2 regions of the Corynebacterium uberis genome follow, and region 1 is predicted to be linked to the other one. Evidence: riboswitches for the same ligand, from Rfam matches in the RefSeq annotation. Region 1 holds a riboswitch; the other holds the start of a gene.
The links. Region 1 has a riboswitch for thiamine pyrophosphate ahead of thiC (phosphomethylpyrimidine synthase ThiC). Riboswitches for the same ligand answer to the same signal wherever they lie in the genome.
Positions count from the first base shown of each region.

Region 1 (15,201 bases):
AGCCCAGAAAGCAGTCGGTGACCTGGGGGCGGGCATGGAACGCAGCCTGCTGGCCATCCGCACAATTCGGGCCGCCCACGCAGAAGACGCAGCCGAAGCTGAACTAGGAGACCAAGCACACCGGGCGTTTGTGCATGGCCGGCGCATCGCCGCCATCGAAGGCGTGCTCTACCCGGTCTCTGGGTTAGCCATGCAGGGCGCGTTCCTGGCTGTCCTGGGCGTTGGCGGCATGCGCGTCGCCGCCCAGACAATCACCGTTGCTGACCTGGTTTCCTTTGTCCTCTATCTATTCATGGTGGCAGGCCCGCTGACCACCATCTTTGGGGCCGTGACCACGGTGCGCTCCGCGATGGGCGCCATCGAGCGCATCGACCAAGTCATGGAACAAGACCCAGAAGACACCGACGGCCAACCCCTCCAGCCCGTCGCGCAGTCCGACGCCCTGGCCTTCGAGCATGTCACTTTCTCCTACCCCACCTCCGAGGGCCCCGTCCTTGAGGACGTAACCTTCCACGTCCCACCGGGAACCCGCACCGCCTTGGTCGGCCCATCCGGGTCCGGAAAATCTACCACCTTGGCGCTCATCGAGCGCTTCTACGATCCCGACTCGGGACGCATCATGCTCAACGGCCAAGACGCGTCCACGGTGGCGCGGCCCCAGCTGCGCGCCGCCATCGGCTACGTGGAGCAGGAGGCCGCCGTCCTCGCCGGCACGGTCGCCGACAACCTGCGCCTGGCCAACCCCAACGCCACCGACGAACAATGCTGGCAGGCCCTGCGCGACGTCAACATGGCCGAACGCTTCGTCCAAGAAAAAGGCCTTGAAACCACCCTCGGCGACCGCGGCATGACCCTGTCCGGGGGACAACGCCAGCGCCTCGCGCTCGCGCGCATGCTCCTCATGGACACTCCCCTGCTGCTCCTCGACGAACCCACCTCCGCCGTGGACTCCCACAACGAGCAGCTCATTCTCGACGCCGTGGCCGCAAGCTCGCGCGGGCGCACCACGATCACGGTGGCTCACCGGCTGTCCACGGTGACAGACTCTGACCAAATCATCGTCCTCGACGGCGGCCGGGTGGCGGCGACGGGCACCCATGAAGAACTCATGGCCACCAGCGAGCTCTACCGGCAGCTCGCCTCCCGCCAACTGTTGTCCTAAAACGCAACAACCGCCCGGCACATGGCCAGGCGGTTGTGAAAAGCGCGAGCGTACTAGCGACGTTCCTTGATGCGAGCAGCCTTACCGCGCAGGTTGCGCAGGTAGTACAGCTTCGCACGGCGCACGTCACCGCGACGGGTGACCTCGATGGAATCGATGTTGGGAGAGTGCACCGGGAAGGTACGCTCCACACCAATGCCGAAGGAGACCTTACGCACGGTGAAAGTCTCCCGGATGCCGGAGCCCTGGCGACGAATCACCACACCGGTAAACAGCTGGGTGCGCTCGTTGTTGCCCTCGATGACCTTGACGTTGACGCCAAGGGTATCGCCGGGACGGAAATCAGGAATATCGTCGCGCAGCTGCGCTGCATCGACCTTATCCAGGATGTTCATAACAAACAGTTCCTCACTTTTTCTGGATAGAGGACCCTGGCGGCACTTCCCTTACAAGGGCGCTCGGCCGGTTCGTATCCGCAACATGTCTCGCCGCTGCCACCGCAATCAGGTTCCCCCCCACCGCGAGGCAGACAACGTTTCCACATTCTTGCACGGCTCCCCCACCCTTTTCAAACCACCACGCCGCACCGACGCCGCCCCCTATACTCAACCATTGACATCCCCACGGGAGCCCGGGGCACCGGGCTGAGAAGGCGCTACCGCCGCGCCAAACCGTTCGAACCTGTCTGGTTAGTACCAGCGAAGGAAGCGAGGCCCACCCATGTCCACCACGGAGATTCACCCGCAACACTCCCCTGCCCCCATACGCCTGCGAACCCGCGCAGGCATCGAGTTGGAAGTACCAGAAACACGCGTCACCCTCACCGGGGAGCACCCTCCCGTATCCCGCTACCGCACCTGCGGACCAGCCAACCCCGAAGCCCAAGGCCTGCCCGCACTCCGCTCCACCTGGCACAACGCGGCGAGCGCCGGGTCACACCCCACCCAAATGGCGGCGGCCCGCGCCGGGCAGATCACCCCGGAAATGGAGTTCGTGGCCGCCCGCGAGCACTGTCCCGTAGAACTGGTGCGCAGCGAGGTTGCTGCCGGGCGGGCCATCATCCCGGCTAACCTGCGCCACCCCGAACTTGAGCCCATGATCATCGGGCGCCGGTTCCTCACCAAAATCAACGCCAATATTGGCAACTCCGCGGTGAGCTCCTCCATCAAAGAAGAGGTAGCCAAACTCCAGTGGGCGATCCGCTGGGGCGCGGACACGGTCATGGACTTGTCCACCGGCCCGGATATCCATGAGACCCGTGAATGGATCCTGCGCAACTCCCCGGTTCCTATTGGCACCGTGCCCATCTATCAGGCCTTGGAGAAGGTCAACGGGCGCGCAGAGGAGCTGTCCTGGCAGGTCATGGAGGAAACCATCATCGAGCAGTGCGAGCAGGGGGTCGATTACATGACCATCCATGCCGGGGTGCTGCGCGACTACATTCCCCTGACCGCCCACCGGGTGACGGGCATAGTCAGCCGCGGCGGCTCCATCGTGGCGGGGTGGTGCCTGGCTCACAACAAGGAGTCGTTCCTCTACGAGCACTTTGCCGATATGTGCGCGATCCTCAAGTCCTACGACGTCGCCTTTTCCTTGGGCGACGGGCTGCGCCCGGGGTGCCTGGCCGACGCGAATGATGCCGCACAATTCGCCGAGCTGGCCACCATCGGCGAGCTGACCCGCATCGCCTGGAACTTCGACGTTCAGGTCATGGTGGAGGGGCCCGGGCATGTGCCTTTAAACGACATCCCCATCAATAATGACTACGAACAAGCGTGGTGCCAGGATGCCCCGTTTTATACCCTCGGCCCCCTGGTCACGGACGTGGCTCCCGGCTATGACCACATCACCTCCGCCATCGGGGCGGCCACCATTGCCATGGGCGGCACCGCCATGCTGTGCTACGTCACTCCCAAGGAGCATCTGGGCCTGCCCAACCGGGATGACGTGAAAACCGGCGTGATCGCCTACAAAATCGCCGCCCACGCGGCAGACGTGGCCAAAGGCCACCCCGGGGCCCGGGAGTGGGACGACGCCATGAGCGCGGCGCGCTTCGATTTCCGCTGGCACGATCAATTCGCGTTGTCCCTCGACCCGCCCACAGCACAAGAGTTTCATGATGAAACGCTGCCGGCAGAACCCGCCAAGAAGGCGCACTTTTGTTCCATGTGCGGCCCGAAGTTTTGCTCGATGCGCATCAGCCAGGACATTCGGGAGGCCTACCCGGAGCACTTCTGCCCCACCGCGCTGGGCATGCCCTCCCTTCCGACGTCCTCCCTTCCGACGTCCTCCCTTCCGACGTCCTCCCTTCCGACCCTCCCACCAAAGGAATCACTGAAAGGATCGCGTGAATAACTCCCTCGACCTGCGCTGCTACCTGGTCACCTCCCGGCATCCTTCACGCAGCCACATCGCTGCCGTCGCGGCCGCCGCTGCACGTGGTGGCGCCGGGGTAGTTCAGGTGCGCAGCAAACCGACATCCGTGCGGGACCTTGCCGAGCTGGCACGCGCCGTCGCCCGCGCGGTTTTCCGTGAGGCCCCCAATACCCGCGTGCTCATCGATGACCGCACCGATGTCGCCGCCGCCCTCATGGCCGCTGGCGAACACGTCCACGGCGTCCATCTTGGCCAGGAGGATCTGCCCGTGGGCGATGCCCGGCGCGTCCTTGGCCCGCAGGCCATCATCGGCCTGACCACCGGCACGGCCGACCTGATCCGCGCGGCGAATACGCAGGCGCACCTCATTGACTATGTTGGCTGCGGACCGTTTCGCCCCACCCCCACCAAGGATTCCGGGCGGCCGCCCATCGGGGTGGAGGGCTACCCGCCGCTTGTCGCGCTGTCCCAGGTGCCGCTGGTGGCCATCGGTGATGTCACCCAAGCTGACGTGCCGGCCTTGGCCGCCACTGGTGTGGCGGGTGTCGCGCTGTGCAGGGAGTTGATGAATGCTGCCGACCCAGCGGGAACGGCGGCGTCGATAGTAAGGAGCTTTGCATGCATGCCATCGTGATCGGTGCCGGAATCATCGGTCTGACCACCGCTTTTGAGCTGACCGAGCGGGGGTGTTCCGTCAGCGTGGTTGACCCGGATCCGGTCAGCGCGGCGACTCATTTCGCCGGCGGCATGCTCGCCCCGGTCGCGGAGGTGCAGTATTGCCAGGATCCGCTCTACCCGCTCATGCTCAGCGCCGCCCGCGCGTGGCCCTCGCTACTCGAGCGCGTGGGCACGTTCACGGACAAGCCCCTGGGTTTCCGCGACGAGGGCACCCTCGTGGTCGCCGGCGATCGCGCGGATGCGCAGCACCTCAAAGAGTTGACCGCGCACCAGCAGGCGCACGGCATGCAGGTCGAGCGGATCACCGTGCGGCAGGCGCGCGACCTGGAGCCGGCCTTGAGCCCTGGCATCGCCGGTGCGGTGTCCATCCCCGGCGATCATCAGGTCGCCCCGCGGATCTTTGCCCAAGGACTCATCGATGCGTTGGCGCGGCGCGGGGTGGAGTTTGTGCTCACCGCCGCGCGCCACTTCGACTGCGACGACCAAGGCCGGGTGCACCACATTTCCGGCGATGATGAGACCGCGGAGGTCTGTGGGGATACCCAGATCGTGGTGTCGTGCGGATTGGGCGCGGCGGACATCTCCGGGTGGCAGGCCCGCCCCGCGCTGGCGTTGCGCCCGGTATATGGCGACATCCTCATCGTGCGGGCGCCGGGCCTCATCGACCGGGTCATCCGCGGCTTTGTGGAGGATCGGCCGGTCTACATCATTCCGCGCCCAGACGGGACGGTGGCCATCGGTGCGACCACGCGGGAAGACGAGCGTCCCGACACCCCGGTCGGCTGCGTGCGCGACCTGTTGGCCGACGCCTGCCGCATCGTCCCCGGGTTGGAGGAGGCCGGCATGGTCGAGTGGGGTACGGGCGCGCGTCCGGGCACCCCCGATGACCTTCCCTACCTGGGCCGGGTGAGCCCCAACATCGTGGTCTCTACCGGCTATTTCCGTCACGGGATTCTACTCAGCGCGCTGGGGGCGGCTGCCGGTGCGGACCTGGCAACGGGAGCCCGACCCGCCGACGCAGACCTCTTAACGGCCTGCGACCCCCTCCGCCACCAAGAAAGGACAAGGACCCAGTCATGATTGCTTATACGGTTAATGATCAGCCGCGCCACGACGCCGGCGGCACCATTGCGGACCTTCCAGAGCTGGCCTCACCCAGCGGGGTCGCCGTGGCCGTCAACGGGGCAGTCGTGCCGCGCTCGGAGTGGTCGCGGCCGATCAGCGACGGCGACGTCATCGACATCCTCACCGCGGTTCAGGGAGGCTAGTAGTGCTTACTATCGGCGAGATCACCCTAGAATCGCGGCTCATCATGGGCACGGGTGGCGCCACCTCCCACGAGCTGCTCGAACAAGCACTCGTGGCCTCAGGCACCCAGCTGACAACCGTGTCCATGCGCCGCCACAACCCCGCAGCCCAGGGCGAATCGGTCTTCTCCCTGCTGCGCCGGCTCGGCATCACCGCGCTGCCCAATACCGCGGGCTGTCGCACCGCCCGGGACGTGCTGCTCACCGCCCAGCTGGCGCGCGAGGCACTGGGCACCAACCTCATCAAGGCTGAAGTCATCGCGGATGAGCACACGTTGCTTCCCGACGTCGTCGAGCTCGTCGATGCGTGCGAGCGCCTCGTCGCCGACGGATTTAGCGTGCTCGCCTACACCTCGGACGATCCGATCGTGGCCCGGCGCCTGGAGGACGTCGGCGTCGACGCGGTCATGCCCCTGGGCGCGCCCATCGGCACCGGGCTGGGAATACTCAACCCCCACAACATCGAGCTCATCTGCTCCCGCGCCCACGTTCCCGTCCTCATCGATGCCGGGGTTGGCACCGCCTCCGACGCCGCGCTCGCTATGGAATTGGGCTGCTCCGGGGTGCTCGTTGCCAGCGCCATCAACCGCTGCCACGACCCGGCGCGCATGGCCCGCGCCATGGCCCATGCGGTGCGCGCCGGCTATGACGCCCGCGAGGCCGGGCGCATCCCCCGCCGCGAGCACGCCCAAGCGTCCTCCACCTTCACCGGACTAGCTACCTGGGCGCAGGAGGTGTTATGAACCACGAGGAACAGGTGCGCACGGCCCGCCACCTGGCACTGCCCGGATTCACCGCGGAGTCCCAGCGCCGTCTGCACCACTCCCACGTGCTCATCGTGGGCGCCGGAGGGCTCGGGTGCCCCATCATGCAATCTCTGGCGGCAGTGGGGGTGGGCACCATGACCATCATCGATGATGACACCGTCTCCTTGAGCAACCTGCACCGCCAGATCCTCTTCGGGGTCGCCGACTGCGGCCAACCAAAAGTCGATGTTGCTGCGCGGCGGCTGCGCGAGATCCAACCCTCCATCACCCTGCACTGCCGCAACGAGCGGCTCACCGAAGACAACGCGCTCGACCTGGTGCGCGGCGTCGACCTCGTCATCGACGGCTCTGACACGTTTGCCACGAAATACCTGTGCGCCGACGCCTGCGAAATCACCCATACACCGCTTGTGTGGGGCAGCGTGCTGCGCTACGTCGGCCAGGTCGCCTTCTGGGCCGACGGCATGAGCCTGCGCGACCTCTTCCCCGACCAGCCCGACGCCGCCTCCGTCCCCGACTGCGCCACCGCCGGCGTCCTCGGCGTGACCACCGCCGTCGTCGGATCACTCATGGCCACCGAGGCCACAAAATTCCTCGCCCACCTCGACGGGGTCATCCCCGGCAGAGTGCAGCTTTACGACGCCCTCGCGGCCACCCTCCGCCACGTCACCGTCACCGCAGACCCCCACCGCGACCGCGTCACCCACCTGGGCACCTACGCGCAAACATGCTCGATTCCCCGGGCACAGGAGCTCTTTGCCCTCGTCGAATCCGGAGAGGCCACGGCCGTAGACATTCGTGAAGACCACGAACGCCTCGCCGAAGACTTCGCCTGGACAACCCCCTCCCTCCACCTACCGCTATCCACGCTGACCCCCGCGGATCTCGCGCAGCTATCCGGCACCGCGGTGATCTACTGCGCCTCCGGGCAGCGCAGCGACCGCCTGGTAGCCGACTACCCCGACACCGCCGCAACACTGCTCAGCCTGCCCGGCGGGATTCGGGGAAACCCCACACTTCCTAGGAGGACTTAAACCCCGCATTCTTCAGCGCCGCGGCCAGCGAACCGTCCTTGCGGGGGCGGGACCGCTTGGCGGGGGCGTCGAGAAGCAAACTCAAAGAAATACGCTTGCGGGGCACATCAACATCGATGACGCGCACCTTCACCACATCACCGGAACGCACCACCTCATGCGGGTCGGAGACAAAACGGCGCGACATCTCCGAGACGTGAACCAAACCATCCTGGTGGACGCCCACATCCACAAACGCGCCGAACGCGGCAACATTGGACACCGTTCCCTCCACGATCATCCCCGCGGACAGGTCCGAAATCTTGTTCACCCCCTCCTTGAACGTCGCCGTGCGGAACTCCGGGCGCGGATCCCGGCCCGGCTTATCCAGCTCAGCAATAATGTCCGTCACCGTGGGAACGCCGAAAGTCTCATCGGCGAAATCAGCTGGGCGCAACCGCGACAACACCGCAGAATTGCCCACCAAGTCAGCCACCTTTAGGCCTTGGGCCTGCGCAATCCGCCGCACCAGCGGATACGCCTCCGGATGCACCGCAGACCCATCCAAGGGATCCGCCGCCCCAGGAATCCGCAAAAAGCCCGCAGCCTGCTCGAACGCCTTAGGGCCCAAACGCGGAACCTTGCCCAACTCCTTGCGGCTAGCAAACGCCCCATGCTCATTGCGGAACGCCACAATATTGTCAGCCACGGTGGCACTAATCCCCGCCACCCGCGCCAACAGCGGCGCCGACGCAGAATTCACGTCCACGCCCACCGCGTTGACCGCATCCTCCACCACCCCATCGAGTGTGCGCGCCAACGCCTGCTGATTGACATCATGCTGATACTGGCCCACGCCCAAGGCCTTCGGATCAATCTTGACCAGCTCAGCCAACGGGTCCTGCAACCTACGGGCAATAGAGACCGCACCCCGCAAAGACACATCCATCTGCGGAAACTCCCGCGCAGCAAGCTCGGAGGCGGAATAGACCGACGCGCCGGCCTCCGAAACCACAACCGGGACCGGGTGGCTGGCAACCTCCTGCGACACCTCACGGGCCAGGGCATCCGACTCCCGGGATGCGGTGCCATTGCCCACCGCGATCAGATCCACCCCATGCGTGGTGGCAAGACGCACCAACGTCTCCTTCGCCTGCCGCCACTGCTGCTGCGGCTGATGCGGATACACCACCACGGTATCGAGCACCTTGCCCGTGGCATCCACCACGGCACACTTCACGCCATTGCGGTAGCCAGGATCGAGGCCCAACACCGCCTTATGGCCCGCCGGGGCGGCCAACAAAATGTCGCGCAGATTCCGGGCGAAGACCACAAGGGCGTCCTTTTCTGCCCGCTCCTTGAGCCGCATCCGCGCGTCCAGGCCACTAGAGACACTCAGCTTTGTGCGCCACCCAAAACGCACGGCCTGAGCAAGCCACGGCGACGCTGCGGTGTCAAGCCCGCTGCGTTGCGCGATAAGACCCTCATAGAAGGCATCCTCGCCGGGATCCAAGCGCACCGTAAGAACGCCTTCGGCTTCCCCGCGCAACAGGGCGAGAATGCGGTGGCTAGGAAGCGAATCACACGACTCACTGAACTCAAAGTAGTCCGCATATTTCGCGCCCTCAGCCTTCTTGGACTCCTCCACCGCAGAGACCATGGTGCCGCGCTTAAACACCTCCTCCCGGACCTCCCCCACCAGATCCGCGTCCAGGCTCAGCTGCTCGACCAGAATCGCCCGCGCGCCATCAAGGACTGCCTTAGTGTCCTCATAGCCGGGGCACACATAGGCCGCGGCGGCGTCCTGGGGATCCTGCTGCGGCTGCGCGATGAGAGTATCTAGCAACGGCTCGATGCCCGCCTCCCGGGCCTTATCTGCCTTGGTGCGGCGCCGCTTCTTAAACGGCAAATACAGGTCCTCCAGGCGTGCCTTCGTCTCACAAGCGAGGATGAGGGCACGCAGATTCTCGCTGAGTGCCCCTTGCTCCTCAATGGCCTTGAGAATCGTCTCCTTGCGCTGCTCAAGGTCGCGGAGGTACTCCGCGCGCTCGGCCAGCGTGCGCAGTTGCGAGTCATCAAGGCCACCCGTGGCTTCCTTGCGGTAACGAGCGATAAAAGGCACCGTGTTGCCCTGATCGATCAGGTCCAAGGCAGCATCAACCTGGGGCTGCCCAACCCCCAATTCTCGGGCGATAGTCGCAGAGATCATTCCCGCGATTCTAGACTCCCTTCCCCTCGCCGCCGTGGAGGGCTTGGTAATAGGCCCTCCTGTGCTCCCGCGCATCCGTGAGGCTGACCCGCCACTGGCGCGGACGAGGCTGTGCCAGTGGCCCCGTGGGATCCGTGACCGTGGTGGTTCCATCCGGGAAGAACCAGTGGCAATTGCCCGTGTGTCCCATGAACATGCGCACATGATCAAACGTGACCATGTTGTGGTGATGCGGACACAGGCACGCCAAGTTCGACATGGTGGTCGCCCCGCCCAAACCGTGGTCAATGACATGATGAAGCTGCAAGTTGCGCGTCCGGGAGCAGTGCGGGTACCGGCAGGTCCCGTCGCGCAGGCGAACCGCCACCGCAACATCGCGCGGTGCATCATGACGCTGCGTGAGGATCTCCCCCACCCCATCAAGGCAGCGGTACCCATCGATCAGCGGCGCGAAGTAGGCCGCCTCCTGCCGGCTCAACTCCCCGGAACCCACCAGATAGGTGGCCTGCGAATCCGGATCAGGGGAAAAGAAGTTGAGCACACACCGCACGGTGGCCTGCTGCGTAAACAACTCCTCAAAAGCCTGCCCCATGCTGCACCGGCGCTGGGAAGACAACTGGGATAACGCCTCATAGATTGCTACCGCCGCCCCCTGGCTGACCACGGCTCGGATCTGTGTAGCCCCGCCCGGAACCGCCTCGAAGGCCACACTGGCGGCCACCCGCTTGAGCGGCTCAGGAGCCCGCGGGCCTTCCGCCTCGCGTACCAGCAGGCGGACCTTTCGGTACATTGCCTGCGGGGACGGAAGATGCTGATGCGCCCGGGTAGGGGTCACGTATTCCGCGATCTGCGAGTCAAGGGAGGCGATCGTCTCATTCGATTCACTGGCCAACGCCCGCCCGATGGCGCACACGCGCTCCATGCACAAGTGGTGCAGACTCTCCTGGAGAGCATCTACCTTGGGCAGGTGCGACAGGATCTCCACACTAAACACGTAGTCCTCGACCTTCGCCGGACGCATGCCTAGGTTTTCCGCCACGCTGTCACGCGTGACATCAAAGTCTTCCTCCTGCGCAAGAATCCACCGCAGCTTGTCTTTCCAGAAGGCAACCTGACGCTCATTGTTATCCATGAAGAACACGCAGTCTGGGTTGTCTGGGTTACAGGCCCGATAACCGGGCTCTACTACAGCTGCCACCACCATGAGCTACCCCCTTTTTTTCTCCCCGTCACCCTCACTTTTTCTTTCTTTCCCCACACCCTAGACCACCAACCCCAACCCCCTACCCTCCCATTCGAACACACCCCTTCCCCATTCGAACATCCGCAGGTAAACGGTAGTATTGCCACATGGACACCACCACCCGACTACGCGCCATGACCTTCGCCGACCTCTACGAGTGCTACCGCGCAAAAATCCTCCGCAAGGATCGCACCATCGACGAACTAGATGCGGTCTTGACCTGGTATTTCAACGACTCCCCCGACGTCTTGACGCACGCCCGCGACAGCGACATCACCCTCGGCGAACTGCTCGACACCGCGCAGACCACCCCGCATGCGCCCGAGATTCGTGGGGTCATATGTGGGGTCCGCGTCGAAGACATCTCCGATCCATTCCTGCGCGCGGTACGCCAGCTAGACAAGATCGTCGACGAGCTGGCCCGCGGCAAAAAGGTAGCTGCCATCCTGCGCGGCTAGATCACTGATCCTGCCAGCGCGTGGACCCGTACCACGGGGTATTGTCCGGCAACGCCCCCACCACCGCGGCAGTGACGGCATCACACTCGAGCTCGGAGGTGGCCACCACCTCCAGGCGGTACAACTCCATGCCCACCGGCGAAAACCCGTGCGTGGCCTCATACTCATTGGCCAGCATGTTGTCCGGCTGGCACGTCGATGCCTGCGCGTAGGCGTCCATGCGCTCCACGTCGAGGCCCGCACTGCTCAGGGCCGCGCGGGCATGCGGCAGGTGATCACGCCACTGCCGCGGGTCAAGGAGCACGGTCAGATTGGTCACATGACGGCGGCGGGCGGCAAGCGCCTGCCTTTCTGCGGCGGTGAGCTCGGCGGCGTCGAGAAGCTCCGGGCGTACCCGAGCCGTGCGCACGATTGCCTGCTGCCTGTGCCACCTGCGAATGCGCGCATGATCGCCGCTGGTCAGCGCCTCCGGAACGGAAAGTCCCCGCCACGTGCGCGGCTTGGTGTATGAGGGCCCTTCGAGCAGGCCATCGGAGAAGCTATCTTCTTCATGGCTGCGCCGGTTTCCCAGAACGCCCGGGATGAGGCGCACCACTGCCTCTGCGATGACGAGCACGGCGACCTCCCCGCCGATGAGCACATAATCCCCGATGGAGACCTCACGCACCCGATAGCGCGTTGCCGCATCCTCGAAGACGCGCTGGTCAATGCCCTCGTAACGCCCGCAGGCGAAAACGATGTGGGACTCCGTGGACCAGCGGCGCGCGTCCTCTTGCGTAAATGGGGTGCCGGCGGGGGTGGGAACCAGCAGGAGAGGAAGGGAGCGATCCTCCTGGTCGGGTTCGTAAGCGCACGCGTCCACGCCCGCGAGCTCATCATGGCGCGGGCCCCCGCGGTGCTGCTGCGAAGAGGACAGCTCCGTGCCAGGCGCGCTACCCGCCGCGACCGCGTCAAGGGCCGGCCCCCACACCGTGGGGGTCATCACCATTCCGGGGCCGCCACCGTAGGGAGAATCATCCACCGCCTGATGAACCCCCGGTGCCCAGTCCCGCAGGTCATGGACGCCCACGGAGAGAATCCCCTGCTCAATGGCCTTACCTAGAAGGGCATGGCGCAGCGGATCAAGATATTCGGGAAAGATAGTTATGACGTCTAAGCGCATGAGGTTACAGCTCCAACAGCCCTTCTGGAGGGGTGATCACACACGTTCCGGAATCAAGGTCAACGTCCGGGACAATGTCTTCCACAAAGGGGATGAGGACCTCCTTTCCGGAATTGATCGTCACCTCAAGGAGAAGCCGGCCTGGAACATGCGTCACCCCCGTGACCTCACCAATGTCGGCGCCGTCCTGGAGAACCCGCAGCCCCTCCAGGTCATGATCATAAAAGCCCTCATCATCCTCGCGCGGCGGGGCAAAAAAGGTCGTCGAACGCAGCGACTCCGCGGCCGTGCGATCCGCAATCTCCGCAAACGTGATAAGAAGTCTGCCCTGGTGCGGGCGCATCGCTGTGACCGTCAGTTCGCGTGTCCGACCCCCCTGCTTTCCCTGCACCACCGTGCCGGGGGCAAAACGCTGCTCGGGAACATCCGTGCGCGGCTCCACAACAACCTCGCCGCGAATCCCATGCGCCTTGACCACTCGCCCAATCATCAACTCCATGCAGCACAACTTAGCAGGCCAATTGGGAAGACTATTGTGGGGCAGGCAAGCACCTGCGCGATTCGAACGGAGAAACCATGCCAGCTACTCCCCACATCAATCCCCAAGGCGCCCCCATCGCCCCCACCGTGCTCCTGCCAGGAGACCCACTGCGCGCCAAATTTGTTGCGGAGAACTTTCTAGAGGACGTGGTCCAGTTCAATTCAGTGCGCAACATGCTGGGGTTTACCGGCACCTATCGGGGAACTCCCGTATCGGTCATGGGATCCGGCATGGGCATCCCCTCCATTAGTTTGTATGCCCACGAACTCATCGACGTCTTTGGGGCCACCACGCTGGTGCGCATCGGATCCTGCGGCGCCCTGCGCGCAGACATTTCGCTTCTCGACGTCGTTGTCGCCCAAGGTGCCTGCACCGACTCCCGGTTCATCGAGCAATACAATCTGCCCGGAACGTTTGCCCCTCTGGGTTCTTGGGACCTCCTCCAACGCGTCGCCGCCACCGCGGCAGCATCCGGTACCCCCGTGCGCGTGGGAAACATTGTCTCCTCAGACGTGTTCTACAACGATGACCCCACCGTCAACGAGCGCTGGGCGAATATGGGCGTACTCGCCGTAGAGATGGAATCCGCAGGACTCTACGCCGTCGCCGCCCGGGCCGGAGTGCAGGCGCTAGGGATGTTTAGCGTCTCCGACAACATCGTCACCGGGCAGTCATGTCCCCCCGAGGAACGCGAAACCGGGCTGAGCACCATGATTCGCCTGGCCCTCGATACCACCTGTTCCTAGACCAACCCACAACACCAACCCACAAGGAAGGATCCCCCATGGATATTCACCAGCCAGAAGCATTCGGCGCCGCACAACACCAGGCCACCCCCGGAATGACCATCACTGATGTCCTTGCCGACGCCCCCGCGATCAAGGAAGGCAGCCGCCCCGCGGTTACCCGCTTGATGCAGGGCGCGCGGGCGAATATCATCGCCTTCCACTTTGCTACCGGCCAAGAACTACCCGATCACCAGGCCGCCCACCCCGTGACCATTCAAGGACTTAGCGGCACGCTCACGCTGAACTGCGCCGGGCAGGACGTAGTCCTTGAGCCCGGGCGCGTCGTCCACCTGGCAGACCACGTGGTCCATGCGGTGACCTGCCAGGAGGGGCCAGCAGTGCTCCTGCTGACCATGCTCACCGGGCAGGACGCCTCCTAGTCCTTCTCCTAGTCCTTGAGCAGCTGGCCGTTTTCGTCATAGCGGTAGAAGCCCTCGCCGGACTCTGCGCCCGTGCGGCCCTTGGCCAGGTACTCCTCCTCGATGAGGGTGGCAAAGGAGCGCAGCTCCTCATCATTGGTCTCCTCAGCATTCTTGTGCGCAATGGCCGCCACGGTACGCAGCCCAATGGAGTCCAGAATGCGGAAGGGGCCGGCGGGCGCGCCGGTGGAGTTCTCCCAGTCTGCATCGATGTCTTCCGGGGACGCCACGCCGCGGACCACAAGGCGCTGCCCGGCCTCAAGGAACGGCACGAGCAGGGAGTTGAGCACGTAGCCCGGCTGCTCCTTATTGAGCGCCACGGGGATCATGCCCATCTCTGAGGCATAGTCCAGCACCGTCTGGAAGGCCTCGTCGGACGTCTTGGGCGTGCGCATGACCTCCGCCGTGCGGTAGCGCCAAATGTGATTGGCAAAGTGAAGGGCCAGGAACTTGTCCACCCGACCGGAGTCTTCCGCGAAGTCACTGGGCAGCAGCGTGGAGGTGTTGGTGGCAAAGATCGTATGCTCCGGGGCTGCCTTGCCTACCTTGGCCCAAATCTCCTTCTTAAGGTCCAGCCGCTCTGGCACGGCCTCGATGACCAGATCCGCCTGGGAGACTGCCTGCTCCAGATCCGACGACTGGGTGAGGCGGTCCCGCGCGGCGGCGACGGTGTCCTGCGTAGCATCCTCCAGGTCGCGGATGTAGGCCTCCCCGAGCTTGTCAAAGCGCTTCGTGGCAGCTGCTACGGCATCATCGTTGATGTCATAGGCCACGACCTGGAAACCGGCGTATGCCGACTGGAAGGCAATCTGTGCGCCCAGGACGCCCGAGCCGAGGACCGTCACATTGGTGATATCGGTCATGATGGATCTCTCCTTGAAGGTTGAGGGATTGGTGTACCTCACCCACCGTAGGGGCGGAAACGCAAAACCCGGCGGCCAGTGCCCCCATTTGGGGGCCCGGTCACCGGGTTGGGGCGGGTAAATGCCTAGGCGTCGGCGTCCTCAGAAGACTCGGCCTCGGCGGCCTCTGCCTCCTGCTTGGCAGCCAGCTCCGCGGCCTCCTTGGCCTCACGGGC
Region 1 is NZ_CP085051.1:1,537,283-1,552,483, forward strand. Features, by position in the region: gene LH390_RS07115 (ABC transporter ATP-binding protein) at 1-1,162, shown strand, start outside; gene rplS (50S ribosomal protein L19) at 1,216-1,557, opposite strand; TPP riboswitch at 1,776-1,886, shown strand; gene thiC (phosphomethylpyrimidine synthase ThiC) at 1,883-3,517, shown strand; gene LH390_RS07130 (thiamine phosphate synthase) at 3,510-4,172, shown strand; gene thiO (glycine oxidase ThiO) at 4,157-5,296, shown strand; gene thiS (sulfur carrier protein ThiS) at 5,293-5,484, shown strand; gene LH390_RS07145 (thiazole synthase) at 5,487-6,266, shown strand; gene LH390_RS07150 (ThiF family adenylyltransferase) at 6,263-7,324, shown strand; gene LH390_RS07155 (Tex family protein) at 7,311-9,512, opposite strand; gene LH390_RS07160 (HNH endonuclease signature motif containing protein) at 9,523-10,716, opposite strand; gene LH390_RS07165 (DUF2200 family protein) at 10,863-11,213, shown strand; gene trmD (tRNA (guanosine(37)-N1)-methyltransferase TrmD) at 11,215-12,375, opposite strand; gene rimM (ribosome maturation factor RimM) at 12,380-12,874, opposite strand; gene deoD (purine-nucleoside phosphorylase) at 12,952-13,662, shown strand; gene LH390_RS07185 (cupin domain-containing protein) at 13,701-14,084, shown strand; gene LH390_RS07190 (3-hydroxyacyl-CoA dehydrogenase) at 14,093-14,986, opposite strand; gene rpsP (30S ribosomal protein S16) at 15,112-15,201, opposite strand, start outside.

Region 2 (15,201 bases), 320 kb from region 1:
TTGCCTTTAGCGCGTGGATGGCCACGCGCGAGCAGTGGCTCATCGCCGTTGTTGGCGCTGGGCTTACCGCGCTCACCGCATGGCAGCTCATCAGCGCTTATCGACGCCGCTAGTCCCCACCCACCGCTGCACCTGCATGTAATCCTGGGCATTCTATTTCTCTTTTTCCCGCCCAAAAAAAATGGTGTCCAATTACACACCCGCGCGCCCGTAGCATTTCGCCCGTCTAAAGCTAGGCTCATGGCTATCCATCAGCCTCAAGAAGGGCGCACCTCATGAAAGCTCTTGTCTATCACGGGCCCGGCGATAAACGGTGGGAGGAGGTACCAGACCCCACCATTCTCGCCCCGACTGACGCGATCGTGGCCATCGATGCCACCACCATCTGCGGCACCGACCTGCACATTCTCAAAGGAGACGTACCCGCGGTAACCCCCGGTCGCGTGCTCGGCCACGAGGGCGTGGGAACCATTACGGCGGTCGGCCAGGCCGTGTCCACGCTGGCTGTGGGAGACCGCGTCATCCTTTCCTGCATTAGCTCGTGCGGACGCTGCGACTACTGCAAAAGTGGAGTTCCCTCCCACTGCCTTGACCCAGAGGGAGAATCAGGAATCGGGTGGATTTTCGGACACCTCATTGACGGAACCCAGGCCGAATATGTTCGCGTTCCTTTCGCCGAAAACTCGGTATACAAACTCCCGGCAAACGTCACCGATGCCGAGGGCGTCCTGCTCTCCGATATTCTTCCAACCGGCCATGAAATTGGCGTCCAATACGGCCAGGTCAAACCCGGTGATGTCGTCGCCGTGGTCGGCGCCGGGCCCGTAGGGCTCGCCGCAATCCTGACCGCCGGGCTGTATAGTCCCGCTGCGATCATTGCGATTGACCTCGACCCCAACCGGGTGGACCAGGCCCGAGCCTTTGGCGCAACCGATGGGGTAGTGGCCTCCAACGCAGACTGGGCCGATCAGGTCTTCAGCCTCACGGACGGATTGGGGGTAGACGTGGCCATCGAGGCCGTAGGCATCCCCGCCACCTTTGACATGTGCCTGCGCATCGTCCGGCCCGCCGGGACCGTGGCCAACGTCGGGGTTCACGGTCGCCCCGTGGAACTCGCCCTTGACCGGCTATGGATCTCCAACATCACCATGACCATGGGGCTGGTCAACGCGACCACCACCGCCATGCTGCTCAAGATGGTTGCCGCAAAGAAGCTCGATGCTCGCCCATTTGTCTCCCACGAGTTTGCACTGAGCGACATTGCTTCCGCCTATGACGTGTTTTCTCGGGCGCAGGATACGGGGGCGCTCAAGGTTATCCTTCACGCCTGATCGCGATTTTTTTCAGCCGCCGTTTCCTCCCTCTACCAGGGGATAGGCGGGTGACGGCAGCTGGGTTTGCACGGTTCTTTGGGATTGAGCCTTGACGCATTGCGGAATCCAGGTCTAGCATTCATCACATGCTGACATCATCACCTGATGACAATAGGGTTGAACCCATTGTCCAAGCCCAGGACCTCAACGTCCACAGGGGCAAAAACCACATTCTGCACGACGTATCGTTGGAGCTTCCCCCGGGAAGCGTCACGGGCCTCCTGGGACCTTCCGGCTGCGGAAAAACCACTCTGATGCGCTCAATCGTCGGCGTACAAAAAACCTCCGGGGGAGTGCTGCGCGTCTTCGGCGATGAGCCCGGGGCGCCAGCCAACCGCGGACGCACCGGCTACGTCACCCAACAGGCCTCCGTCTATCGCGACCTCACAGTCCGCGACAACCTGGAGTACTTCTCCTCGCTGTTTCATGGCAACCGCGACGAGCAAGCCGTCATCGATGCCCTTGAAGCTGTCAACCTGGAGAAATTCGCTGACAGCAACGTCGAAGACTTGTCCGGCGGACAGGCGGGACGCGCATCCCTGGCATGTGCACTTGTAGGCCTGCCCGACCTCCTGGTCCTCGATGAACCCACGGTCGGCCTGGACCCCGTCACCCGAGAGGACTTGTGGGAGCGCTTCCACGGCCTTGCCCAAAACGGCACCACCTTGTTGGTCTCCAGCCACGTCATGGATGAGGCGACCAGGTGCGATCAGCTCATCCTCATGCGCGACGGTCGCATCCTTGGCATCATGTCCCCGCAGGAGCTCCTGGAGCGCACCCATGCGGAAACCCCCGACGAGGCCTTCCTCACCCTCATCCGCGATTCTGATCAGGAGTCCAACTCATGAATTTCTCCGCCTACCGCGCAACAACCGTGCGCGTCATGCGTCAGCTGCTCGCAGACAAGCGCACTGTCTCCATGATTCTCGCGGTGCCCACCCTCTTGCTCATCCTGCTCTACTACGTCTTCTCCGATCTGCCCGCAGCGCCGCTGCCGGCAGGCGAGCCGAGCTCTGTCGCCGGGTTCCCCCGCATTGCACTGACCATGCTCGGCATCCTGCCCATGGTGGTCATGTTCCTGGTCACCTCTGTGGCTATGCAACGCGAGCGCGCATCTGGCACTCTCGAGCGCCTGTGGACCACACCGCTCCACCGACTCGACCTCATTTTGGGATACTGCACCGCTTTCGCGGTTACTGCCGTCATTCAGTCGCTTATCCTCTTCGGCGTGGCATTCTGGTTCCTCGACGTCGAGACCAGGGGAGCATCCTGGTGGGTGCTGGCCATCGCCCTCATTGATTCGATTGTGGGCGTCGCCCTGGGGCTGTTCACCAGCGCCTTCTCCCGTAACGAATTCCAGGCCGTGCAGTTCATGCCCGTGATCGTTGGCCCCCAGCTGTTCCTCTGCGGATTGTTCGTTGCCACTGAAGATATGCCGGTAGTGCTCGAATGGGCCGCCCGAGTCATGCCCATGACCTACGCCGTGGACGCTCTCAACCAGGTGCGTGACAACGCAACGGCAACAGGTATGCTTTTTGTAGACTTTTTGGTTCTGGCTGGCGTTGGCGCACTGGCACTCGTCTTGTCAGCACTCACCATGCCTAGAAAGACAAATTAGGGTCAGATGTCTACAGCGAAGAAGAAGGGTAAAGCCGAGGTCACACGGTCTCGCATCCTTGATGCAGCCCGCCAGCTCTTTGGCACCCACGGCTATGACGGCGTGTCCGTTCGCGCGATAGCCGCCAAGGCTGGAGTAGATCAAGCCCTCGTGCACCGATACTTTGGCACCAAGTACCAACTCTTTCTCGCTGCAGTCCAACGCCCCATGGACTCCCAACAGCTCATTGCCCCCATCCTCGACTGCCATCCGGACGAAAGGGGAAAGACCCTCGTCGTCCAGATGGTCACGATGTGGGATAACACGCCGGGCATCTCAGCGCTCATCAGGACCATGCTCGGATCAGAGGCCGCAGGTGCGTCGACACGGGCCGCACTCAAGGACCACCTCCTCAGCAGTATTCTCGGCCCACTGCATCTCGACGGTCCCGATGGCGAATTGAGGTGCAGCCTCATCCTCAGCCACCTGATAGGGCTTGCAGTATCCCGCGTGGTCATTCAATCAGAGCCACTTCATTCCATGTCTGCAGAAGAGGTCGGGGACCTCGTCGGCCCGACGATCCAGCGATACATTGCAGACCCCCTTGAAGGCAGCGCCGACTACGGTGCGCGAGGGGGCGTCGATAAGCAAGACACCCAGAAGATGGGGGAGTAGGAGACGACAAGAACGCCCGCTTACGGGGCGTTCTTGAAAAAATGAGCGACCAGGCCCTCCGGGTGCACCCGGAAACGGCCTGGCAAACTAGTCCGGGTTAGACCCCGGACATCTGGTAGATCCAGTCACGGTAGTACTGAATGTCCACGGCCTTGGACGGCGCGTAGGGGTCATACCAGTTGGACTGAGAGCCGATGACGTTGACGCCGATGAGCACACCGGAATCATCCAAGATAGGTCCGCCGGAATCGCCGAAGTTCGACGAACCGGTAATACCCTTCATGTTCATCACGATGCCAGCGTTGGGGTGACGCTCCTGGCCAGTGACCTCCAGGCGAGCGGTGCGCAGCCACGTCGTGGGCGCACCCTTGAAGCCCTGGCCAAAGCCGTACATGCTGACCTGCTCGCCGACCTGCAGCTCATGAGAGTCTGCGATCGGCGGGTAGGCCGTCAGCCGCGGGCTGCCGGGAACGTGGATGATGGCCAGATCCGCCTCATTCGACTTGGCGTACTTGTCCACGCGCAGAGCCCGGCCGGGGTGCACGCTGTCATTGGAGTAGTACACGCGCAGGATGTCCGGCGACGCGTCCGGAGCCGAGGGAGTCTGTCCCGCAACGCAGTGCGCTGCGGTGAGAATCCACTCGTCCGCCACCGCAGTGGCCGAGCAGCGGTGCGCACCGCCCGGGCCCATGTCATAGATGTAGAGTTGGACGAGATCGTCGCGGTGAGCCTCTTCGCCGAGGATGACCGCATCAGCCGAGGGCTGAACCTGCGTGCCCACCGCGAGGGCAGCGCAGATCAACGCCATGGCTGCGGAGCGCCAACGAGCCACGCCACGGACGCGACGCGCTGACTGAAAACAATGCTGCATGAGACCCCTTTCTCAGGGCTGTAGACAGTGGTTAGTGAAAACCAAGGTCACACTAGCAGCGCTAGCGCTCTAGATGCCCAAAATTAGGCAACAATTGGCAGCAGCGGCCAAGATCATCGAAATGAGCTGTGATGTTCACCCATAATTCCCAGCCGGCCCTACACATCTGCGACATCGTGTAGCCCCTGCGGCATCACGCGGCGTGCACGCCGGATCTGCGAAGAAAATCGCGCCAAACCGGGTCTCACGCCCATATGGTTATTATTGTCACGCGTGACGTTTTAAATAACGGTCCGAGGTCTGGCCATGCGGAAACCTGGAGGCGTGCCGGAGGCAAAATTTCTCGAGCACCTGGTGGCAGAAATTTTCCCCGAAAACCGGGCTAAGAAATTTCGCAGAAGCGGCCAAACGGAAATTTCTCGCTGAGAGGTTTCCGATCATCCGCCGGCGCGGTGGCGTGGGCGACGGCAACGCCGGCCAGCACAGACGAAAGCGCGGTGTACGGGCAAACGGAGAAGGTGTCCCGGCGATGCGGAGGTGCGCTGCGGTGTCGGTGCGGTGCACGCTGGGCCCGCGGCCCGCTTCCCCTTTTGTCCGATAATGTACATTATGTCATTTTAGCGGTGTCCGCAGTTCCCTACATCGTGAGCCGCTGTAGCTTCACCCCTCCTCCGGACCCCCGTAGTGACTCTCATCGGCGCTCCTGTTCCCTCACAGCGCTCCGCAGACTTCATGGCGTCTGGTTCCATCCCGAACATGCACTCACTCCGTGTGTGGCACGGATATGCGAGCTGCACCCGCGTGGCGGACACATTTGGTAACCATGGTTGCTCGCCGACCGTGGAGGAACCACCCGCCGCCGCGTAAGACCCTAAGACACGCCTACGACACAGCACGCTGCGGATCATCCGAAACCTCTCAGCGAGCCGAGCACACAACCTGCGCCCTTTGTATCCACTGTAGAGCCGTTCCCTTGACACAACTCGATGCGCCTCAGGCTGCGCAACACCTCGCGCCACATCGGAGACCGGCAGCTCCCCGAGACGTCCGCATGCCGCCTGCTGTGGCCCGCAAGCTCGGCCCCAGCCAGTTACCAGCGCACTCCGGAGAAACGACGAACGAGTCCGTTCCTTGTTGAATATGCCACCGCGGCCGCCTAGCGTGATCAGGCAATTATCCTTTTCGCGCAGCATTCCTCTCCCCGAGTTACCCATAACCGTTCTACAATAGGCAGCAGCAGCGACATATCACCGATGTGTCACCCCATGCCCTGTCCATAGGTCAGAAGATCCAGAGAGGAACCCACCATGGACCACCCCACAGTCACCCGCCATCCGCGACTGCGTCGCCTGGCCGGAACGGTCGTCGCCGCGGCGGCGATTGCGACGCTCGCACCTGCAGCAACAGCCGGCATTATAGAAGCTAGTGTTTACAACGATTCCTGCTGGCAACACGAGGATTTTAAACTTGGATCTTTGCGGATCGGTCGCGCCGAAGGTGATTGTCCCCAAGACGCCGGATCATACTACCGCGGGCGCGGCGTGCCCTCACGTTGGTCCCTGGGGGTTCTTTATCTTCCTAACGGCGATATGTACTCCGCGAGCGTTGATAATGTTTTGAACTTGCCCCCTCGGGACATCCCGATCCCACATCTGTGACCCAAACCCCTCGGCCCAGACGCAGCCGCCAAGACCGTAGACGTCTTGGCGGTTCGTTGTTTCTGGAGCCATGCCATATCCGGGCCCTACCATCAGGCATCCCCAGATCTCGCCTGACAATGAAAAGCTGATCCTGCTGGCGCCGGATATTGCCCCTCTGCCGGCACAGCACGTACAGAGCTCAAAGGTCCCCATTCAGATGGGAGCCCTCAGGCTCGTAATACTCATCATTCTGCGGCTCAAGAATTTCTCCCCCGCTACCCATAATCGTCCTACAATAGGCGGCAGCGGCGACATATCTTCGATATGCCACCCACATTCCCCGTCCATAGGTCAAAAGATCCAGAGAGGAACCCACCATGGACCACCCCACAGTCACCCGCCATCCGCGACTGCGTCGCCTGGCCGGAACGGTCGTCGCCGCGGCGGCGATTGCGACGCTCGCACCTGCAGCAACAGCCGGCGCCATTGAGCCTAGCCGGCTGGAACACTCCTGTTTCATACACTATGACCTCAAAATTGGCCCTCTGAAGGGTGGCCGAGCCGAAGGTCACTGCCCTCAGGACGCCGGCCGCTATTATCACGGGACCAATATCCCCGACCATTGGTCGCTGGGGGTGGTCTACCTTCCCGACGGGACCATGTACTCAGCGGGCGTGGACAACGTTTTGAACCTGCCCCCTCGGGACATCCCGATCCCGCACCTGTAGCCAGCAACGCAGGACCTTTCACACAAGCCGCTAGGACCCTCGCAGGCCCTAGCGGCTTGCACGTCTGCAGCCAACGCCCCACCCCACCCTGCGGTAGAGAAAACCTCTCAAAATTCCACTCAATGGGACTTGCGGTCCACTTAGTGGGATACTACTGTGTTCTCCTAACACTTCACATCATGTTCACCGGCTTTACCGAGTTTGGAGAGGTTCCATGCCATGACCCAGACAGTCAACACAGTCGCTTCCCAGGATCTGGGAGCACCCCCGCAGATCACCAAGCGCCAGCGCGCCCGGGTCATTACTGCCTCCACGGTGGGCACAACCATCGAGTTCTACGACTTCTATGTCTATGCCACGGCAGCCGTGGCGGTCTTCCCCCACCTGTTCTTCCCCAAGAGCGACAACCCCACGATGGCGTTGCTGTCCTCTTTTGCTACGTTCGGCCTGGCATTCGTTGCCCGCCCGCTGGGATCCATCGTCTTCGGGCACTTTGGTGACGTCATCGGACGCAAGGCGTCGTTGGTGGTGGCGCTATTGACCATGGGCATTTCCACCTTCATCATCGGCTGCCTGCCCACCTATGACACCATCGGGCTGTGGGCCCCGGCACTGCTGGCACTCATGCGCTTTGGCCAGGGCTTAGGTCTGGGCGGCGAATGGTCCGGCGCGGCGCTGCTGGCCACGGAGACGGCGGAAGACGGTAAGCGTGCGCGCGCGGCCATGTGGCCGCAGCTGGGCGCCCCCTTTGGCTTCCTGCTGGCCAACGGGCTGTTTTTGATCTTGGTGACGGTGTTTAACCACCAGGGCGGGGACATCAATAGCCAGTTCATGGCCTGGGGTTGGCGTATCCCCTTCCTGGCGTCTGCGGTGATGGTGGCCATTGGTCTCTACGTTCGGCTGCGCCTGGATGAGACCCCCGTCTTCCAGCAAGCTGTCGATCAGGGCAAGCGCGTGAAGTCCCCGCTCAAGGAGGTCTTTGTCACCGCGTGGCGTCCGCTGATCTGTGGCACGTTTGTCATGGTCGGCTGCTACACGCTGTTTTACCTGGTGACTACGTGGATTCTTTCCTTTGGTATCGGTTCGCGGGAGAAGGGCGTCGGGCTGGGTATCCCCTACGTGGACTTCCTGCACTTGCAGCTGATTTCTATCTTCGCCTTCATCATTGGTATCCCGGTGTCCGGCTGGCTGGCGGATCGCTTTGGCCGCAAGCCCACGCTGGCGTGGACGACCGCGGGCATCATCGTGTTCTCCTTGACCTTTACCTTCTTCTTGTCCCCGGCGGTGGCCACGGAGAACTCGGTGCTGGCGTTCTTGACCGTGGGTATGGCGCTGATGGGCCTGATCTTCGGCCCGATGTCTGCGGTGCTGCCGGAGATGTTCCCCACCAATGTCCGCTACACCGGTTCGGGTATTGCCTATAACGTTGCGTCGATCCTGGGTGCCGCGGTTGCGCCGTTCATTGCTACGGCGTTGGCTGCCAGCTTTGGGGTGAGCTCGGTGGGCTGGTATCTGTTGGTGGTCTCAGTGGTTTCTCTGATCGCCATCATGGTCATGCGGGAGTCCTCTGACCACGATTTGACGGCTATCTAGCGGTAGCCGCTAGCCCCTGCCTTAGCGTCCGCGGCGCACCCGCTGGGTGAAGGTGAGCTGGACGGTGGTGGTCATCTGTTGGGCGCCGAGTGCTTCTTTGAGAGCGAGCTGGAAGCGCCAGAGTCGCCGGCACACAACGTCCACGCCGGCCGCGGCGGCTTCGCGGGAATGGCCGGAAAAGTACTCGCGCTGCATTCGCAGGGCAGTCACGGCATGATCCCCGAGTAGCCGTTCGGCGGTCATGGGCATGGCGGTTGTTGCTTCGAGTTCTGCCTGCGTGGCGGCGAGGCTGCGGTAGGTCAGGTGGGGCCACAGGTACGCGCGCAGCGCGGCCGTCGCGGCGCGAGCGGATCGAGACCATGCTGGTCCTGCAACGGTGGTCTGGATTGCCGCCGCACCCCCGGGGGCGACACCGTGGCCGAGGAGCCGGCCCAACTGGGTGCGATGCGGGCGGCTGAGGTTTTCTAGGGCCTCGAGGCTGACAATCGCCTGGTAAGCGCCGCGTGAGAGGTGAAGTTGTCCGGCCAGCAGGTCTGGGTCTACCCCCACGGAGATGGCGTCAAGATCGGTGCCGGTGACGGCTAGCTCGGCGCGCAGCCTGTTTCTTTCCTGAAGATTTCGGACCCACCCGTTGACGTGCACTCCCCGATCGGCGAGTTCGGCAGCCAGCGCGATGTCGAGCTCCGGCAGGACAGCAGCTTGGTCACCTGGGGCGAGCCCGGCGGCGTCGGCAAGCGTGCGCAGGCCGTTGAGCTGGGCGGCAGGCAGATCGGCGCGCTCGACGGCTACTGGGGGCGCGACGACGGTGCGATCCACATAGCGGCCGGTCGCACTCGCCGCAGAACGCTTATCGACGCCCCGCCGCAGCGTCGTAGGCACTCCCGACTCGAAGACTGCACCGCTGGTAGCCAGCCCGATCGGCGAGGACAACTCGTTGAGGCAGCGCCGAATATCCGGCTGATCTGGAGGGCCGGCGATTCGCCCGGGAAAACGGTGCACGCCGCGGGGGTGATAGTTGACGCTGAGCAGGCGGGCGAGGACGTCAGCAAGATCTGGTGCCGTCCACTCCCCCGCCATGTATGCCTCCGCGAGCCCGAGCCACCCATCAGCGGCGACGCGGTGAAAGGTTGCGGCATGAAGGACCACCAGGTCCGGGCGGGAACGCGGATCCAGCTCTATGCCGGCCTTAGCACAGGCGTGGGCGAACCCTGCCTCAGTACCGCGGGCGGCCATGCTCACTGGCCACGTGCGGGGAACCGTGGCAATGCGCGGCCAAGATTGATGGTCTATATCGCGAAGGTGATGGTCTGTCATGGTGAGTTGAGCGGGCTCCTTGATCCGTGCGATAAACCAGGATCCCAGGCTACCGCGTGTGAGCTCATACGCCGCGTAGACACGGCCATCCTCACCTTGCTGGAGTTGACCTGTGCACTATCGCAATGTGCGGACTATTATCGTTGACGCAGACCACATTTTTTCCGGCTCCTGCTTCCCGTTTTCCCGCTCCAGGCAACGGGCGTAGGATTCAGCGAAATGCGGCCCTCACAGCTCTTTTGGGCCCACCGCGGAGCTCTCTAACAGTCCCTACGAAGAGGAGATCGATTTTTTTATGACTACGCAACCCTATCGGCCCGTCGGCGGACGCCACCATGTTGTTGTCATTGGCTCCGGGTTCGGCGGGCTGTTCGCCACGCAGGAACTGAAGGATGCCGACGTTGATGTCACGCTCATCGACCGCGGCAACCACCACCTCTTCCAGCCGCTGCTCTACCAGGTAGCCACCGGCATCCTGTCCTCCGGCGAGATCGCCCCCTCGACCCGCCAGATCCTGGCCAACCAGGACAACGCCAGCGTGGTCAAGGCCGAGGTCACGGATATTGATATCAAGGCCCAGACCGTGACAACCCACCTGGATGAGTATGAGCGCGTCTACGAATATGACTCCCTGATCGTCGCCGCTGGCGCAGGCCAGTCCTACTTTGGCAACGATCACTTCGCCGAGTTCGCTCCCGGCATGAAGTCCATCGATGACGCCTTGGAAATCCGCGCCCGCATTGTTGGCGCGTTTGAGCGCGCAGAGCTGACCGATGACCCGCGGGAGCGCGAACGCCTGCTGACCTTCGTCGTCGTGGGCGCCGGCCCCACCGGCGTTGAGCTGGCAGGCCAGCTGGCAGAAATGGCGCACCGCACCCTGGCGGGCGAGTTCCGCAACTTCAACACCAGCGCAACCAAGATCATCCTGTTGGACGGCGCTCCGCAGGTCCTGCCGCCCTTTGGCAAGCGCCTGGGCCGCAAGGCGCAGCGCCAGCTGGAAAAGCTCGGCGTGACCGTCAAGCTCGGCGCCATGGTCACCAACGTGGATGAGTCCTCGGTGACCTACAAGGCGGGCGACAAGGAGCACACCATCGAGTCCTACACCAAGGTGTGGTCCGCAGGTGTGGCGGCTTCCCCCCTGGGCAAGCTGGTTGCCGAGCAGGCCGGCCTGGAGGTCGACCGCGCCGGCCGCGTTCCGGTCAACCCGGACTTGAGCGTCGGGGACTTCCGCAATGTCTTCGTCGTCGGGGACATGATCAACCTGAACAAGCTGCCGGGCGTGGCTCAGGTGGCCATCCAGTCCGGCCAGTACGTGGCTGAGACCATTGCCAAGGAGGTCGATCAGCCCGAGGATTCCGCCGCCGCGCGGGAGCCTTTCGAGTACTTTGACAAGGGCTCAATGGCCACGATCTCCCGCTTCTCCGCGGTGGTCAAGCTGGGCAAGGTCGAGGTCACCGGATTCATCGGCTGGGTGCTGTGGCTGGTGGTCCACGTCATGTACCTGGTTGGCTTCCGCAACCGGCTGGTCGCGGCCGTGGCGTGGGGGCTCAACGCGTTGTCGCGCAAGCGCTGGAACCTTGCCACTACTCGCCAGCAGCTCCACGGCCGCAACGGCTTGAACAAGCTGGGCGAGGCTGACGGTGACACTGAGACCGGCGCGAAGGCTGCCGCAGAGGCCGGCGCAGAGGCCTCGAAGGAGAAGAAGGCCGAGAAGGCCAGCAAGTAGCTGCCCCCCCCCCACCGGTCATTGTGGGACGTATCACCCCCGGATTGGGCGCATAGCCCGACCGGGGGTGATTGCTGTTTGCTAGCGTGGGGCCCGTACGACAACGGGGTGCGCGCCTTCCTGGCAAGCCCAGGTGCACCGGCGCGCTGAGACCACACCCGTCGAACCTGATCTAGCTCGCACTAGCGAAGGGAATTGTCGCCGCTGTGCCTGCTCAAGGGCCGGTGCCCGATGCGGGCATGGGCTTGCCGCAGGCTCACGCTCGAAGCCCCTTCGCGGAAAGGCCTACCGTGAATCGGCCCCCGCATTACCTTCCCACCGTCTTAAGCATCGCCGGCACAGACCCCACCGGGGGTGCTGGAATCCAGGCAGATATCAAAGCTATCTGTGAGGCCGGTGGTTTTCCCTTCAGCGTTGTCACCGCTCTGGTTGCGCAAAACACTCAGGGGGTGCGTTCCATTCACACGCCTCCGGTGGATTTCCTGCGCGCACAGCTCGATGCCGTCTGGGATGACGTGCGCATCGATGCCGTCAAGATCGGCATGCTGGGCACCGCCGAGATTACGCGCACGGTCGACGAGTATCTTCAGCAGCATCGCCCGCCCGTGCTCGTGGTTGATCCGGTCATGGTGGCCACCAGCGGGGATTCGCTTCTCGACGCCGCCGCCCAGGACGCCCTGCGCGAATTGTGCTCGCGCGCGGACGTCATCACCCCGAATCTTCCTGAACTGGCGGTCTTGGCCCAGGTGCCGGACCCGGCCGTATACCGGGGCCCGCAGGGCTGGGAGCACGCCCTGGGTGACGCGAAGGATCTAGCCCATAGCCTTGACACGGTGATCATCGTCAAAGGTGGGCACTTGACGGGGGCGTCGGCACGCAATGCTGTCGTCGCCCCTGATGGCGCAGTGAGCATCGTGGAGAGCCCGCGGATTGCCACCCGTCATACCCACGGGACGGGATGCTCACTGTCTTCTGCCCTTGCCACCCGGCTGGCCTCCGGAGAGGCTGCCCCTGCGGCCCTGCAGTGGGCAACCACCTGGATCAACGAGGCTATCGCGCATGCAGATGAGCTGCACATCGGCCACGGCAATGGGCCTATTGACCACACGCATCGCTCCCGCCGCCTCCTGCGTGCGGCCGACACCACACCCTGGCCAGAGCCGGCGGCGGTGGGCACTGAATGGCAGCACCCTGATGATCTTGCCGCCACAGCCCAGGCCACACTTGCGGACGATTCCACTGCCACCCCCACCGCCGTCGCCGCGGCCGGGCCCTGGACAAACGCCCTGTGGCAGGCTGCGCGCCCGATCACGGACGCGACGTGGCAGCTGGACTTCATTCAGGGCCTGGCCTCCGGGCGCGTGCCGCGCCAGCAGTTTGACTTCTACCTCTCCCAGGATGCCGTCTACCTGGAGGGGTACGCCCGTGCGTTGGCCGGATTGGCGGTGCGTGCGAGTGCGCCTGAGGATGTCGAGTGGTGGGCCCAGGCCGCACTGGGGTGTATTGAGGAGCGCCGCCAGCTCCACGATGCCTGGCTGGAAACCTCTCCGGCGAGCGGGAAGACCACGGAGCCTAGCCCGGTGACCTTGGCGTACGTCAGCTTCTTGCAGTCCCGCGTGCTCAGTGATGACGCCGTGGTTGGAGCAGCCGCCGTGTTGCCGTGCTTCTGGTTGTACGCCGAAGTTGGTCACCGCATGGCCCAGCTGACGCGGCAGCACTCACGCCCAGCCGCCGCAGCCAGCACCAGTAAGAAGGCCAGTGACGGGGTACTGGAAAACCCCTATTCGCCGTGGATTGCTGCCTATGAGGATGCGGATTTCCACGCGGAGGTGGGGCGTGCCATTGCCTACGTAGAGGGCGCCCTTGCGGCTGCGTCGCCTGAGGTGCGCGCCCGGGCGGCTAAGGAGTTTTTGCGGGCCTGGCGCTTCGAGCTTGAGTTTTTTGATCAGGCTTCCCGGCAGGAGTGAGATGGCTCACGGCGGTGGGAGTGCCGAAGTTCACAGCGAGGAAATTTCGTGACACGGAAACCTTTTCTCTATACTGGGTCATGTACGGCGCATTGCTTGAAAAATAGCCGCCCGCTTCGCCACCGCCATCACGGCGTTGAATCCGGCGAATCCGGCACGACTGTGGCTGAGAATGTGTGAGCAGCGATGGGCCGCAGATTACATCCGTTTCAACTTTCGTAAAAAGGACGAGTGCCTGTGACAACCACCGCACAATCGCCTTCCCGGGCAGCCTGGGACTCCTTCGAGCCCGGCGACTGGCAAGATTCCATCAATGTCCGTGACTTCATCCAGAAGAACTACACCCCTTACGAGGGCGACGCGTCGTTCCTGGCTGGCCCCACGGACAAGACCACCCGCATCTGGGAGCACCTTGAGGACAAGTACCTGTCCGTCGAGCGTGAGCGCCGAGTCTATGACGTAGACACCGATACCCCCGCTGATGTCGATGCCTTCCCGGCTGGCTACATCAGCGAGGACGATGACGTCGTCGTCGGCCTGCAGACGGACGTCCCCCTCAAGCGCGCGATGATGCCCAATGGCGGCTGGCGCATGGTCAAGACCGCCATCGGCGAGGCGGGCAAGGAAGTCAACCCCGAGGTGGAGAAGATCTTCACCCGGTACCGCAAGACGCATAACGACGCCGTCTTCGATATCTACACCCCCCGCATCCGCGCCGCGCGTTCCTCGCACATCATCACCGGCCTGCCGGACGCCTACGGCCGCGGCCGCATCATCGGCGATTACCGTCGCGTCGCGCTCTACGGCGTGGACCGCCTCATCGAGGACAAGACCGAAGCCAAGGATCGCGTGGCCACCGAGCACTTCTCGGAGCACTGGGCTCGCTACCGCGAGGAGCACTCCGAGCAGATCAAGGCCCTGAAGAAGCTCAAGGCCATGGCCTCGTCCTACGGCTTTGACATCTCCGGCCCGGCGACCAACGCTAAGGAAGCCGTGCAGTGGACCTACTTCGCCTACCTCGGCGCGGTGAAGTCCCAGGACGGCGCCGCCATGTCCATCGGCCGACTGTCCGCCTTCTTTGACATCTACTTTGAGCGTGACCTGGCCGCCGGCCTGATCACCGAGGAAGATGCCCAGGAGATCATCGACGCCCTGGTGATCAAGCTGCGCATCGTGCGCTTCCTGCGCACCATCGACTATGACCAGATCTTCTCCGGTGACCCCTACTGGGCAACCTGGTCCGACGCCGGCTTCGCCGAGGACGGCCGCTCGCAGGTGACCAAGACCTCCTTCCGGTTGCTGCAGACTCTGCGCAACCTGGGCCCCGCCCCGGAGCCGAACATCACCATCTTCTGGGATCCCAAGCTTCCGGAAGGCTACAAGGAGTTCTGCGCCGCCATCTCCATTGAGACGTCTGCGATTCAGTACGAGTCTGACAAGCAGATCCGCGACCAGTGGGGCGACGACGCCGCCATCGCCTGCTGCGTGTCCCCGATGCGCGTGGGCAAGCAGATGCAGTTCTTCGGCGCCCGCGTCAACGCCGCCAAGGCACTGCTCTACGCCATCAACGGCGGGCGCGACGAGGTCACCGGCAAGCAGGTCACCGAGGACGGACTGTTCAGCCCGATCTCCGGCGACGGCCCCCTGGACTTCGACGAGGTCTGGCAGAAGTACGAAGAGATGCTCGACTGGGTGGTTGGCACCTACGTTGAGGCCC
Region 2 is NZ_CP085051.1:1,214,757-1,229,957, reverse strand. Features, by position in the region: gene LH390_RS05720 (hypothetical protein) at 1-113, shown strand, start outside; gene LH390_RS05715 (zinc-dependent alcohol dehydrogenase family protein) at 276-1,331, shown strand; gene LH390_RS05710 (ABC transporter ATP-binding protein) at 1,460-2,221, shown strand; gene LH390_RS05705 (ABC transporter permease) at 2,218-2,991, shown strand; gene LH390_RS05700 (TetR/AcrR family transcriptional regulator) at 2,998-3,645, shown strand; gene LH390_RS05695 (S1 family peptidase) at 3,743-4,477, opposite strand; gene LH390_RS05690 (hypothetical protein) at 6,534-6,884, shown strand; gene LH390_RS05685 (MFS transporter) at 7,104-8,477, shown strand; gene LH390_RS05680 (SAM-dependent methyltransferase) at 8,499-9,710, opposite strand; gene LH390_RS05675 (NAD(P)/FAD-dependent oxidoreductase) at 10,087-11,517, shown strand; TPP riboswitch at 11,612-11,729, shown strand; gene LH390_RS05670 (bifunctional hydroxymethylpyrimidine kinase/phosphomethylpyrimidine kinase) at 11,808-13,484, shown strand; partial or broken gene LH390_RS05665 (pyruvate formate lyase family protein) at 13,716-15,201, shown strand, end outside.
Region 2: linked by a shared signal. The riboswitch ahead of LH390_RS05670 (bifunctional hydroxymethylpyrimidine kinase/phosphomethylpyrimidine kinase) and the one ahead of thiC (phosphomethylpyrimidine synthase ThiC) in region 1 are both predicted to bind thiamine pyrophosphate.